2 linked regions of the Dinoroseobacter shibae DFL 12 = DSM 16493 genome follow. The protein of the gene in region 1 binds, or shares a complex with, the protein of each later gene. Links are inferred from orthologs where the notes say so. Each region holds a gene or a part of one and is shown on either strand. Other genes may lie near its edges. The genes, in order: DSHI_RS00305 and tldD.

The links.
Region 2: the proteins of DSHI_RS00305 (region 1) and tldD are in contact, whole or in part, in a solved structure (PDB 5NJ9), measured with the Escherichia coli proteins. The link is inferred for Dinoroseobacter shibae DFL 12 = DSM 16493 from one-to-one orthologs.

What each region holds. Positions count from the first base shown.
Region 1 is NC_009952.1:63,474-66,742, reverse strand. What follows is about bases 63-3,015. They hold DSHI_RS00305 (TldD/PmbA family protein), read left to right. Parts: upstream 63-842; coding sequence 843-2,189; downstream 2,190-3,015. Other genes in these bases: DSHI_RS00300 (inositol monophosphatase family protein), read left to right, coding at 2,176-2,970; DSHI_RS00310 (hypothetical protein), read left to right, coding at 63-765. In the rest of the region: more of DSHI_RS00310, read left to right, coding at 1-62; DSHI_RS00295 (FAD-dependent monooxygenase), read right to left, coding at 3,093-3,269.
Region 2 is NC_009952.1:1,165,369-1,168,663, reverse strand. Bases 1-2,979 are described here. They hold tldD (metalloprotease TldD), read left to right. Parts: upstream 1-768; coding sequence 769-2,190; downstream 2,191-2,979. Other genes in these bases: dprA (DNA-processing protein DprA), read left to right, coding at 2,462-2,979; coxB (cytochrome c oxidase subunit II), read right to left, coding at 1-550. Outside these bases: more of dprA, read left to right, coding at 2,980-3,295. UniProt on the Escherichia coli protein: Metalloprotease involved in CcdA degradation. Suppresses the inhibitory activity of the carbon storage regulator (CsrA).

The sequences.
Region 1 (3,269 bases):
TTCGAAAGCCGCCATGCCCGGCTGAGCCTCGCGGTCGGTGGGCAGATCGACGGGGTGGCCGGCGGGGCCGCCCTGTCCACGACCGGCGGCGGCAGCGCGGTCTCCTTCGCCGATGGACAGGTCTCGGTGGCGTCCCGGGCCCAGGGGCTCGACATCCAGGCGCTGGTGCCCTCGCTGGCCTCGCCCCTCGATGCCGCCGCCGCGAACATGGCGTTGCAGATCACCCTGCCCGCCACCCCCACCGAGGACGTGCGCCCGATCGGGCTGGGCCTGAAGCTACAGGAGCTGACCGTGGACGAAGAGGTCTGGGCGATGTTCGATCCCGTCGGCCTCCTGCCGCGCAGTCCCGCCACGCTGGAGGTGGACCTGACCGGCGAAGGGCGCGCCTCCGACGACCTGCTGGACCCGCGCGCAGGCGCCCGGACCATGCTCGACCTCGACAGCCTCTCGATCAACCGGCTCGTCCTGGATGCCGCAGGCGCCCGGATCACCGCGGAAGGCGGCTTCGATGTGGACTTGTCTCGCGGCGGCACCATGCCCGGCCTGCCCGCGCTGAGCGGCCGCATCGGCATGACATCGCGCGGTCTGAACGGCCTTCTGGACAACCTGGCCGAGCTTGGCCTCCTGCGGCCGTCGGACGTCATGGGCGCGCGCATGGTGATCGCCATGCTGACCACGCCCAGCAACGATCCCGACACGCTCTCGGCAGAGATCGAGCTGAAACCCGATGGCGGGCTGGTGGCCAACGGGATGCGCCTGCGCTGAGCGAAGCCGGACAACCGCTTGCACCCGGGGGCGGCGCGACCTAGGTCAGAGCGAGTGTTTCCCGGAGAACCTGTGCCATGCCGCAAGACCTGTCTGCCCTGACCGATGCCCTCCTGAGTGCTGCCAAGGCCGCGGGGGCCGAGGCCGCCGATGCCATGGCGGTGAAGGGCACCTCGGTGTCCATCGACGTGCGCGCCGGTGCCCTCGAACAGGCCGAGCGCTCCGAAGGGATCGATCTCGGCTTGCGGGTCCTGCTGGGCCAGAAACAGGCGCTGGTCTCGGCCTCCGATACCTCGGGCGACACGATCCGCGAGATGGCCGAACGCGCCGTGGCCATGGCCGCCGAGGCACCGGACGACCCCTATATCGGGCTCGCGGACCCGGACGCGCTCGCCACCTCCTGGGACATCGACGCGCTGGAGTTGCAAGACCCCAGCCCGGAGCCGGACCCCGCCGCGCTCGAGGACGACGCGCGACGTGCGGAGGCCGCGGCCCTCGCCCTGCCGGGCATCAGCCAGGTCCAGTCCGCCAGCGCGGGCTATGGCCGCCGCGCCGTGCACCTGGCCACCAGCGACGGGTTTTCGGGCGGCTACGCACGTACCGACCGTGGGCTCTCTGCCGTGGCCATCACCGGCACGGGCACCGGGATGGAGCGTGACTACGCAGGCGAGAGCCGGATCTTCCAGGCCGACCTGCCCAGCCCCGAAGAAGTCGGCAAACGCGCCGCCGAACGCACCCTCGCCCGGGCCGGGGCGCGCAAACCGCCCACCGGCGCCTTCCCGGTGCTCTACGACGAACGGATTTCCAGCGCCCTGATCGGACACCTGCTGGCCGCGATCAGCGGCAGCGCCATCGCCCGCGGCTCCAGCTGGTTGCGCGACGCGCTCGGCACGCAGGTGCTGCCCGCGGGCCTGAGCCTCGTCGAGGATCCCCACCGCCCGCGGGCCACGGGATCACGTCCCTTCGATGCCGAGGGCCTGCCGACCGCGCGTCGACTCATTGTCGACAACGGGGTGCTGCAGGGCTGGACGCTCGATCTGGCCACGGGCCGCAAGCTGGGCCTGCCGAGCACGGCCAATGCCGCCCGCGGCACCTCCAGCCCGCCATCGCCCTCGGTGACCAACGTGGCCCTGACCCAGGGCGACAAGCCCGCCGAAGCACTCGCACGGGACATGGGCACCGGGCTCTGGGTGACCTCGATGATCGGCGCCTCGATCAATCCCACGACCGGGGATTACTCCCGCGGGGCCAGCGGCTTCTGGGTCGAGAAGGGCGAGATCGCCTACCCGGTGAACGAATGCACCATCGCGGGTAACCTGCGCGACATGCTCAAGACCCTGGTGCCCGGCAACGACGCCCGGCCCCATCTGAGCCGCGTGATCCCCAGCCTGCTGGTCGAAGGACTGACGATTGCCGGCGCCTGACCTCGCGCTCCTGATCGACGCGGCGCAGGCGGCCGGCCGGATCGCCGAGAAGCACTGGCGTCAGGACCCCGAAGCCTGGGACAAGGCCGGCGGTGCAGGCCCCGTGACCGAGGCCGATCTCGAAGTGGACCGGATGCTCCGCACGGAGCTTCTGGCCGCGCGCCCGGATTACGGCTGGCTGTCGGAGGAAACCGAGGACACGCCGGACCGGCTGGACCGCGAGCGGGTGTTCGTCGTCGATCCCATCGACGGGACACGGTCCTTCATGGCCGGGCAACGCACCTTTGCCCACGCCCTCGCCGTGGTCGAGAACGGCATACCCGTGGCCGGGGTCGTCTACCTGCCCCTGCGCGACAAGCTCTACACCGCCGCACGCGGCGCGGGCGCGGCCCTGAACGGCACCGTTTTGCGCATCTCGACCCGATCGGAGGTCGCAGGCGCCACCGTGCTGGCCGCGCGGCCGAACCTGGAGGGCCACCACTGGGGCGGCACGCCACCCGCCCTGGACCGGCATTTCCGCAGCTCGCTGGCCTACCGGCTGGCGCTGACCGGCGAAGGGCGGTTCGATGCCATGCTGACCCTGCGCAACAGCTGGGAATGGGACATCGCCGCGGGCTGCCTGATCGTGGAGGAAGCCGGGGGGCAAACGACTGACCGCCACGGCGCAGGGTTGCGGTTCAACAACCCGTCGGCACAGACCAAGGGCGTGGTGGCGGCCAATCCCCGGCTTCACGCCGAGCTCAGCGCAAAGCTCACCTCCATGTCCGAGCGGTCCAGCTAGCGCCAAGCGCCTTCGAAGGCGCTTGTTGGCCCTTCGCACTCCCCGCTGCGCCAAAGGATCACCTGAAGACAAAGCGTCGGACCCGGGTCCAACGCGTTTCGAAGCGCGTTGCCCGCGCAGGCTCAGACCGGCCGCCCCTGCAGCAGCCGTGGCACATCCCCGGTCAGACCAGCCGCCTCGCGGATGAAGGTCCGGCGCGCGCCGGGCAGGGCATTGACCAGCCCCATGCCCAGGTCCCGTCCCAGCCGCAGTAGCGGGTTGTCGTTGGAAAAGAGCCGGTTCACCGCATCGGTCGCCAC
Region 2 (3,295 bases), 1.1 Mb from region 1 along the record:
TCGCGGTATCGGTGGCCAGCAGGAAATGCTCGTCCTCGTAGCCGTGCTCGGCCAGTTCGTCGCGCGCCAGCATGAAGGATTCGAAGCCGAAATCATGCTCGGGATACTCGTAGCCCCAGAACCACTGGTAGCCCGTCGCCTTGATGGTCACTTCCGCCTCGGGGATTTCCTGCTGCTTGAAGAGCACGGGCAGGGAGAAGGCGCCGATGAACACCAAGATCAGGATCGGCACCACGGTCCAGGTGATCTCGATCGGGGTGTTATGGCTGAACCGGGCCGGCTCCGGATTGGACTTCGCGTTGTGGCGGACGATCGTCCAGGCGATCAGGGCCGTCACGAACAGCACGATCGCGGTGATGATGACCAGCAGCAGCCCGTCGAGCCATTGCAGTTCCCGCGCCAGTTCGGTCGCCGCGGGCTGGAACCCGATGCCGCCCGGAATGGGTTGGCCGATGATCTCCATGCCTTCGCGATTGTCTGCAAATGCCGGCGCGCCAAGAGCGGCCATCCCAGCCGCCAGACCTCCGGTGATCCGGGTCATGTTTGCCATGAGTCGTTCCCTGTTATGTCGCGGCCAGAGCCGCGCGATGCCCTGTTCAGATACGGATCGCCCGCACCCGATGCTTCGATGCGCAAAGCGCCCGGCAGACCCGTCTGGTACGGTATGCCGTTGTGTCCGGACACTTGTGAACCATATATCCGGTAGGCACACAAGCGCTCCACCTGCGCCTTCGTGTCGCGATTTGACATGGATCAAGGAAAACCCCGATGACTGACGCTGCGTTCCGCCCTTTCGAGACTTCGCTGGATCCCGACGTGGCGCTTCGCGTGCTGCGCGAGGCGGTTGCCGGGGCCGATGACGGGGAGCTTTTCCTCGAACGGCGGCGGTCGGAGTCGCTCCTGCTGGATGACGGGCGGATCAAGACGGCGAATTACGACGCATCCGAGGGGTTCGGGCTGCGTGCGGTGCGTGGCGAAACGGCGGGCTATGCCCATTCCACCGAACTGTCCGAGGCGGCCTTGCGGCGTGCGGCGACGACCGCGCGGCTGGCGGTGGGCGACGGCGGCGGGGTGCTGGCCGAGGCGCCGGGGGCCACGAACCGGCGTCTTTATTCGGATGAAAACCCTATGGATGCCGCCGCCTTCGGCGTGAAGATCGAAACCCTGCGCGAGATCGATGCCTATGTCCGGGCGCTCGACCCGCGCGTGGTGCAGGTCTCGGCCTCCCTGGCCGCGTCGATCCAGGAGGTCGAGATCCTGCGCCCCGAGGGCCACCGGGTGCGCGACGTGCGCCCGATGACCCGGCTCAACGTGTCGATCATCGTCGAACAGGACGGCCGTCGCGAGAGTGGCTCGGCTGGGGGTGGCGGGCGCTATGGGCTGGCGAGCCTGATGGGCGCGGAGCATTGGCAGGGCGTGGCGCGGGAGGCGTTGCGGGTCGCGGTCGTTAACCTCGATGCGGAGCCTGCGCCCGCGGGGGTGATGGATGTGGTGCTTGGCCCCGGCTGGCCCGGTATCCTGTTGCACGAGGCGGTGGGGCATGGGCTCGAGGGCGATTTCAACCGCAAGAAATCCTCGGCCTTCGCCGGGCTGATGGGCCAGCGGGTGGCCGCCCCCGGGGTGACCGTGCTCGACGACGGTACGATCCCGGACCGGCGCGGATCGCTCACGGTCGACGACGAGGGCACGCCCTCGCACAAGACGACGCTGATCGAGGACGGCATCCTCGTGGGGTTCATGCAGGATCGCCAGAACGCGCGCCTGATGGGGGTGGAGGCCACGGGCAACGGTCGGCGGGAAAGCTACGCGCATATCCCCATGCCGCGGATGACCAACACCTATATGCTGGGCGGGGATGCCGCGCCGAGGGAGATCGTGGCGGACCTGAAGGACGGGATCTACGCGGTCGGGTTCGGCGGCGGACAGGTGGATATCACCAACGGCAAGTTCGTCTTCTCCTGCACCGAGGCCTACCGGGTGAAGAACGGCAAGGTGGGCGCTCCGGTAAAGGGGGCGACGCTGATCGGCGACGGGCCCACTGCGATGCAGCAGATCCGCGCCATCGGCAACGACATGGCGCTCGATCCCGGGATGGGCAATTGCGGCAAGGCGGGCCAGTGGGTGCCGGTGGGCGTGGGCCAGCCGACCCTGATGATCGGGGGGCTGACCGTGGGCGGATCGGCGGCGTGACGGGGCGCCAGACCGAAACACGAACACCGCGCGGCGAAAAAACGACTTTCGTCCGCGATTTTTTTAAAGTTTTTACCTCGCATTAAGAATTTGAGGCCAAAGGTAGTTCCAGATCAGGCGGATGCCGGGTGTTTGTTGTCTCTGTCGACCCACCCACCCTCGCACCACCTCAGACCGGAGGCGCAAACGACCCCTCTCGGTATCCGTCTGATCCAGTCTTCCCGAAAAAACAGGCGTCGGGCGGGACAGTTGCCAGAAGGACTCTTGACCCATGGCCAAGGATATCGCGCCGCTCTTTCCCGATGATGACACCCCGCAGGCGCCCCGCTCCGTGGACGAGGCGCTGGATTGGCTGCAACTGATCCGCAGCCCCCGGGTCGGTCCCGTCACGTTTCACAAGCTTCTTGCCGAATACGGCACTGCGCGCGCAGCGCTCGATGCGCTGCCCGAGGTCGGTTCGGCGGCTGGGCTGAAGGATTTGCGCCCGATCGCGCGCGACCGGGTCGAAAAGGAATACACCACCGGGCGCAAGATGGGCGCGCGGCTCGCGGCCCTGGGCGGGACGCTCTACTCGGACCGGCTGTCCAGCATCGACGACGCACCACCGCTTCTGTGGTGCCTTGGCGATGTCGAATTGCTCAAACGCTCCGCCGTGGCCCTCGTGGGGGCGCGCAATGCCTCGGCCATCGGCCAACGTCTGGCCCGCGCCTTTGCCAAGGGGCTGGGCAGCGAGGATCAGGTGATCGTATCGGGGCTGGCACGCGGGATCGATGCCGCCGCCCATGACGCCGCGATCGACACGGGCACCATCGCCGTGGTCGCGGGCGGGCTCGACGTGATCTATCCCAAGGAAAATACCGAGCTGTTCAAGCGCATCGCCAAGCAGGGACTGATCGTGTCGGAACAACCGCTCGGCATGCAGCCCCAGGCGCGGCATTTCCCGCGCCGCAACCGGCTGATTTCCGGCCTGGCGCGCGCGGTGGTAGTGGTCGAGGCGACCGTGAAATCGGGCAGCCTGCTGACCGCGCGGGATGCCGCCGACCAGGGGCGGGAGGTGATGGCCGCCCCCGGGCACCCGTTCGACGGGCGCGCGTCGGGATGCAAC